3 regions of the Streptomyces sp. NPDC004610 genome follow, and region 3 is predicted to be linked to each of the others. Evidence: riboswitches for the same ligand, from Rfam matches in the RefSeq annotation. Region 3 holds a riboswitch; each other region holds the start of a gene.

Evidence for each region. A riboswitch is a leader RNA that binds a small molecule or an ion and turns the genes downstream of it on or off. The one in region 3 is predicted to bind cyclic di-AMP.
Region 1: it holds a riboswitch for cyclic di-AMP, as region 3 does, so the genes downstream of both, ABZX40_RS04065 (C40 family peptidase) here and ABZX40_RS11610 (LysM peptidoglycan-binding domain-containing M23 family metallopeptidase) in region 3, are expected to answer to the same signal.
Region 2: it holds a riboswitch for cyclic di-AMP, as region 3 does, so the genes downstream of both, ABZX40_RS28775 (M23 family metallopeptidase) here and ABZX40_RS11610 (LysM peptidoglycan-binding domain-containing M23 family metallopeptidase) in region 3, are expected to answer to the same signal.

The regions. Positions count from the first base shown of each region.
Region 1 is NZ_JBEXLA010000003.1:85-2,338, forward strand. It holds gene ABZX40_RS04065 (C40 family peptidase) at 773-1,246, opposite strand; cyclic di-AMP (ydaO/yuaA leader) riboswitch at 1,250-1,456, opposite strand; gene ABZX40_RS04070 (hypothetical protein) at 1,805-2,116, opposite strand; gene ABZX40_RS04075 (ATP-dependent Clp protease proteolytic subunit) at 2,124-2,254, opposite strand, start outside.
Region 2 is NZ_JBEXLA010000029.1:98,022-100,275, reverse strand. It holds gene ABZX40_RS28775 (M23 family metallopeptidase) at 149-922, opposite strand; cyclic di-AMP (ydaO/yuaA leader) riboswitch at 935-1,096, opposite strand; gene ABZX40_RS28770 (pitrilysin family protein) at 1,479-2,254, opposite strand, start outside.
Region 3 is NZ_JBEXLA010000008.1:216,418-218,671, reverse strand. It holds gene ABZX40_RS11615 (tyrosine-protein phosphatase) at 1-698, opposite strand, end outside; cyclic di-AMP (ydaO/yuaA leader) riboswitch at 1,150-1,347, shown strand; gene ABZX40_RS11610 (LysM peptidoglycan-binding domain-containing M23 family metallopeptidase) at 1,352-2,254, shown strand, end outside.

The sequences.
Region 1 (2,254 bases), on a different contig from region 3:
AGGTAATGGGGGGGCCGGGGAGCGGCTTGAGGGGAGGTCCGGGGGAGGGCCCGGCGAGGCCCCGGGAGAGCCCGGGGAGGTCCGGGGGAGGCCCCGGGGAGGTCGGGGGACCGAGAGAGGCCCCGGAAGGGGCCTCAGGGCGTCCCCGACGGGCCTCAGGGCGCCCGGCACGGCTCCGGGGGCGGCGGCCCAAATCGCCGCCCGAGGCACGCCACAGGCGCTCCCTGGGGCCCCACAGGGCACCAAGGCTTTCCTGGGGCACCGAGGCCGCCCCGGCGGCACCGAAGCCGTCCCGCGGCACCGAAGCCGCCCCAGGGCACTCGAAGCCGTGCGTCGCGGGGCCAGTGCGCCCGGAAGCCGCCCGTAGGCACCGGGTGCACTGCGTGCACCGGGTGGCACCGGGATGGCCCACCAGGGCCTGCTGGGCGCCCGGCAGGGTACCCGGACCGCCTGTCAGGGCTCCGACCGCCTGCCAGGTTCGAGGCCACCCGCCGGGGTCCAGGCCGCCCACCGGGGTATCCAAGCCACCCACCGGGCATCCAGGCCGCCCTCGGCGCCCGAGCGCCCTCTCGGGAGCCCGGCAAGAGCCGGTCGTCCCGGAGCCGGTGTCCCGGGGCGGTGAGTCGCCGCTCACCGCCCCGGGACCAGAACCGCCCGCCCGTCACGGCAAGGCGGCGCTCGGACCGGGAACCGGCCCGGTTCACCGGGGCAGTGACGGCCCGTCACGGATGCCGTCACCGCCCCGCCAGGGGGCCGCCTCAGACCCCCGCCGTCACTTCACGCGCCCGTACCAGACACTCTTGGTCCAGATCTTCTGGAGCCGCACCACGTCGCCGGACTTCGGCGAGTGCCAGATCTTGCCCTTACCGGCGTAGATCCCGACGTGGTAGATGTTCGAGCCGGAATGGAAGAACACCAGGTCACCCGTCTTGCGGCTGCCTGCCGAGATGTGCTTCGTCTTGTTGTACTGCTGGGCGGCCGTACGCGGCAGCTTCTTGCCGGCCTTCTTGAAGGCGTACAGCGTCAGCCCGGAGCAGTCGAAGCGGCTGGGTCCGGTGGCTCCCCACTTGTAAGGCGCTCCCTTCTTGGAAGCGGCCACCTGAAGTGCCTTGGTCGCGTGCGTGGCAGCCGATGCCTCCGAGGCGAACCCCGGGACCACCACGCTGCCGCCCACCGCGGCGAGCGTCAGCGCCGATGCCGTACCGGCGCGGGCCATGAGCGACGGGACACGATTGAGCGCGGTCATGCGCAACCCTTCGTCAGCCGCCTATGAAGGATGACCTGTCGGATTCGGGCTGGCGAAGTAGCCCGGCCGCCCGAAGGCGGCTTCACCCCAAGGACCGCTCGAAGCCGAACTGCGCTCCGGCGACCCGTCGTACCTGGGTCCTCCACTCCTGCCGATGCACTCCTGTCGACCGGGCATCCGGGCGGCGGCAGGATTCGGCGTCCGCCCGGACCGCCCCGCCGCGGTGGCGGGGTCTTGTCGTCAGTCAGGGATCTTCACCTACGCGTGTCCGAAAATCCCAACGGAACCGAGGATTTGTGGTGTTACTCACCACTCACCCGTTCGGGTGGACATCCGGGTGTGCGAACGCGTGTCACGATGCGCGCACGCCCCGGACCAGCACCGGAGCCCTCCCAAACCCCAATCCGGGGGCGCGTTCGGCGAGCGAGCCGGGTCGTCAAAATGACCATCCGATACGCCGAACGGACGTAATCCATTTGGTCCGTTTGACACCGGAGTCCGGCATTCCGAGTAGTTCGGCGCGGGGCGGCCGGGGTGCCGTCCCCGGTCGTCCGCGCCTCAGCCGTCGGAGCGCGGAGGAAGCGAGACCCGCGCGGTGCGGCGCTCGCCGTCCAGCACGCGCAGCGCCCGCGCGAGGGTCGCCGACGACAGTTCCGACTCGCCCCGGTGGTGCATCAGCGCGAGTGCGTCCCGCAGCAGGGCCGCCTTCGCGACCAGTGCCTGCGCGGCCCGCAGCGCGGCGTAGGTGTCCTCGTGCCGCGCCGGGTTGATCCGGCCCAGCAGATCGGCCGCCTCCAGATAACGGTCGATCAGTTCGCCCTCCGCGCGGGTCAGCGCCGGCAGCGGCGGGTACTCGGGCTGCAGCGTCATCCCCGGCTCACCCTTCCCCCGTCGCCTTGCGGCTCCCGATGATCCGGTCCACCAGCCCGTACTCCAGCGCCTGCGGCGCGGTGAGCACCAGATCCCGCTCGATGTCCGCGCTCACCTGCTCCGGCGACCGCCCGGTGT
Region 2 (2,254 bases), on a different contig from region 3:
TTTTGGACAGGTAGTGCCTGAAAGGGCGAAAGCCCCGGCCGGGTGGGCCGGGGCTTGTCGGTGGGGGTGGAACTCACCGGGGTGCGGTGGGACGCGGCGGGGCGTGGCCGGGCGCGACGGCCGTCCGCCGTCAGGCGGGCACGGCGGGTCAGATGCCGACGCCGTGGGCGCGGAGGTAGGCGACCGGATCCAGGTCGGAGCCGTACTCGGGGCTGGTGCGGGCCTCGAAGTGGAGGTGCGCGCCGGTGACGTTGCCGGTGGCGCCGGAGAGCCCGATCCGCTGCCCCGGCGTGACCGTCTGGCCGGCCGACACGTCGATGGACAACAGATGCCCGTACTGGGTGTATGTACCATCGTTCATCTTGATCACGACTTGATTGCCGTACGCCCCGCCCCAGCCGGCCTCCACGACCGTGCCGTGGCCGACCGCGTGCACGGAGGTGCCGGAGGCGGCGTGGAAGTCGATGCCGGTGTGGCTGCCGGAGGACCAGGTGGCGCCGCCCGCCTGGTAGCTGGTGGAGACATAGGAGCCGGGTATCGGCGACACGAAGGTGTTGAGGCGCTTGCGCTCGGCCTCGCGGGCGGCGCGCTCCTCGGCCTCCCGCTGCTTCTCGGCCTCCTCGGCGGCGCGCTTGCGGGCCTCCTCGGCGGCCTTCTTGCGGGCGGCGTCCTCGGCCTTCTGCCGCGCGGCCTCCATCTGGGCCGCGGCCTGGGCGTCGATCTGAACGGCGACGTCCTCGCCGATGCTGACGACGGGGGTGAGACCGGTCTGCTCGGGGGCCGGTTCGGTGGCGAGCGCCGGGGCGGCCAGGGTGCCGACGACACCGGAGGTGGTGAGCGCCGCGACACCCGCCGCGCGGGCGGTGGTGCGGTGCGTGCGGGTGGGACGCCGGTGCTTCCCGGTGGCGCGCGTGAACGCCATGGAGTGGCTGGTCCTTTCCTTCCCTCTCGCCTACCGGGTTAGCTGACGGGTTCGGAGCAGGAAGGTCTCCTACGGCTCCCCGTACGCACGCGTGCGGGAGGCCGATTCACCCCAGGGACCTGGGTCCCCGGCTCCCCTGGCTCGCGCCGTACGGGGACTCGGCGATGACTGTCCGGTGCCGCGGACGCGGCGCACTGCCTGACGAACAGCCTCGGTGACGCTAAGCGGGAGATCTTTCAATCCCCAAACGGATCGGGGATTTTGTTGCGCATGCCACAGGGCAGACAGGCAACCTCTCCCGCAATCCGGACATAGCGCTGCGGGCACGGCACTTCAGACATGGCGCTTCCGGCACGGCACGTAGAACACGGCACTTCAGGCATGGCTGTGCGGGCACGGCACGTCGAACGCGGCGCATCGGGCATGGCGATCCGCACAGCGGGAGGGCCCTGGCGACCTGTCCGTCGCCAGGGCCCCGCGCGGGTGCGCCCCGTTCAGCCACTCCTGCCCGCACATCCGGCGGAAACCAGGGCCCGCGCGCGGGCCCCGCCCGGCGCTACTCGGCGGCCACCACCGTCACCGGCCCGATACCGAGGGCCTCCACGGGCTCCTTGATCTGCGCGGCGTCGCCGACGAGGATCGTCACCAGGCGGTCCACCGGGAAGGCGCTGACGACGGCCGCGGTGGCCTCGACCGTGCCCGTGGCGGCCAGCTGCTGATACAGCGTCGCCTGGAAGTCGTCGGGCAGATACTGCTCGACCTGATCGGCGAGGGTGCTCGCGACGGCCGCGGCGGTCTCGTACTTGAGCGGCGCCACGCCGACGAGGTTCTGCACGGCGGTGTCCCGCTCGGCATCGGTGAGCCCCTCCGCAGCCAGCGTGCGCAGCACCGTCCACAGGTCGTCCAGCGCCGGACCGGTGTTCGGCGTGTCGATGGAGCCGCTGATGGCCAGCATGGACGCCCCGGCGCCGTCCGGCGCGGACCTGAGGACCTGCCCGAACGCGCGGACGCCGTAGGTGTAGCCCTTCTCCTCGCGCAGGACGCGGTCCAGCCGGGAGGTGAGGGTGCCGCCCAGGCAGTAGGTGCCGAGCACCTGGGCGGGCCATACGCGGTCGTGCCGGTCGGCGCCGACGCGGCCCAGCAGCAGCTGCGTCTGGACGGCTCCGGGGCGGTCCACGATGATGACCCGCCCGGTGTCGTCGGCGCTGATCGGCGGCACGGGCCGGGGCGCGGCCGAGGAGCCCGTCCAGGCGCCCAGCGTGTCGCCGAGCAGCGCGTCGAGGTCGACGCCGGTCAGGTCGCCGACGACCACGACGGTGCCGGTCGCCGGGC
Region 3 (2,254 bases):
GTCTCGAAGGCCGCCGTCAGATACTCGGCGCGCGCGTCGAAGAGCGGACTGAGCAGCTCCATGATCTCGGGGGTGTAGGCGGTCGCGGCGTCGCCGCCGCGGCGCACCTTGTAGCGGCGGTGCTTGGCGTTGGACTTCAGATAGTCCGCGAAGACCGCCTCCCGCTCCACCCCCACCGCCAGCAGGGTCACCGCGATCGACAGCCCCGCGCGGTCCTTGCCCGCCGCGCAGTGCATCAGGGCCGGGACACTGTCCTCGGCGAGCGCGTGCAGCACCCGGGAGTGCTCACCCGTGCGCTCGACGACGATCCTGCGGTACGAGTCGATCATCCGGCCCGCCGCCCGGCCCTCGGAGAGGATCTCCCGGAGCTGCTCCACCTCGCCGTCCCGGACCATCGCCCAGAACTCCGCCCCCTCCGCCGGGTCGCTCAGCGGCATGTTCACATTGCGCACGCCGGGCAGCTCGACATCCCGGCCCTCCAGGCCCCGGTCGGCGAGGTTGCGGAAGTCGAAGATGGTGTGCAGTCCGAGACCGCTCAGAAAAGCGGCGTCCTCGGCGGTGGCGTGCGCGAGATGGCCGCTGCGGAACAGCACCCCGTACCGCACCCGGCGGCCGTCCACGGTCGGCAGTCCGCCGACATCGCGGAAATTGCGGATTCCGGCCAGTTCGGGCTCGGTCGACGGGACCTGCTGCGTCACGGGGGCTCCTCCCAGTCGGCTCGCCTGCCCGGCTCCGTCGCCGGGTGGCAGCTGCCCTTCGACGATACGACATGACGAAACGGCCTAAAGGCGGGCAAAGAAGGCGGTCCGCCCCCTCGCCTCCCCCTCACCGCCCGATGCACCACTTCTCCTTCTGTGCCGTATCTGGGATTTCTGTCCGAATTGACATTCTTCATTACCTTGAATCCAACTCGTAAGGGAATAAAGGAAGCTGGAGCGGTGTCACGTGAGCAGCGTCATATCCGTGACCGTCTGTCGCCCGTCATGCTCACGTAATCAGTCCCGTTTTCATGGGCCCTTGAGTGATTCGACAGGTGGAAATGCGACGGAGGGTGACCGGCAAATACCACCATGGATCAAGAAGAGGGCCTTCGGGTGGAACCCCTTGCTTGTCCCTGCGCGTCTTGGTCGCTTACGTTCGCCACCGCATCCGGATGGAACGCCGAATCCTGCCGCTGTCCGGACCACGCACCCAACCCACCCGTGTACGGCAGGAGCGGGGGACCCACAGGACTCAACGCCTGTTCCGGTCTCCGGAACGGCTAGGGGTTTAGTCGCGTTCCCCCACGCGGCCGGGCATCTCCAGCTCGCACCCGACAGCTCACCTCGCAGGCGCCGGAGAGGAATTCACCATGCCCGCGAAGGGTAAGCACCGCCGTCCCCGGAGCCTGCGTTTTACGCGCTCCCTCGCCGTCGCCGGAACCGGCGGCGCCGCACTCGCCCTCCCGCTGATGGGTGCCGCCGGCGCCCACGCGGCCCCCGGCCAGTCCGTTCCCCAGAAGCCGGTGGAAGCCGTCACCGCGGCGCCCAACGCGGTGCCGCAGCAGACCGTCACCCGGATCGCCGACCAGAAGTCCGCGGCCCCGCAGACCAGCACCCGGACCTACTCCGTCAAGGTCGGCGACTATCTCTCGAAGATCGCCGACGAGCAGGACGTCAGCGGCGGCTGGCAGACCCTCTACGCCGACAACCGCGAGGCCGTGGGCGGCGACCCGTCGCTCATCCACCCCGGCCTCAAGCTGACCCTCGGCGGCAAGGCGTCCGGCGGCTCCACCGAGCAGCCGGCGAAGACCGAGCGGACCGAGAAGACCGACGAGACCCCCGCGACGGAACCGTCCGGCTCCTCCTCGGACGCCTCGGACGAGACCGGCACCCGGTCCTCGTCCTCCGGGGCCTCGGACACCGCCGCCCAGGCCCCGGCGTCGTCCTCGGGCGCCAGCCTCCCGGTCGCGAGCGGCGGCGTGGGCACCGCGTACCGCCAGTCCGGCAGCATGTGGTCCAGCGGCTACCACACCGGTGTCGACTTCTCCGTCCCGACCGGCACCTCGCTCAAGGCCGTCGGCGCCGGCACGGTCGTCTCGGCGGGCTGGGGCGGCGCGTACGGCAACGAGGTCGTCATCCGGCTCGCCGACGGCTACTACGCCCAGTACGCCCACCTCTCCTCGCTGTCCGTCTCGCAGGGCCAGTCGGTGAGCGCCGGACAGCAGATCGGCCTCTCCGGCGCGACCGGCAACGTCACCGGCCCGCATCTGCAC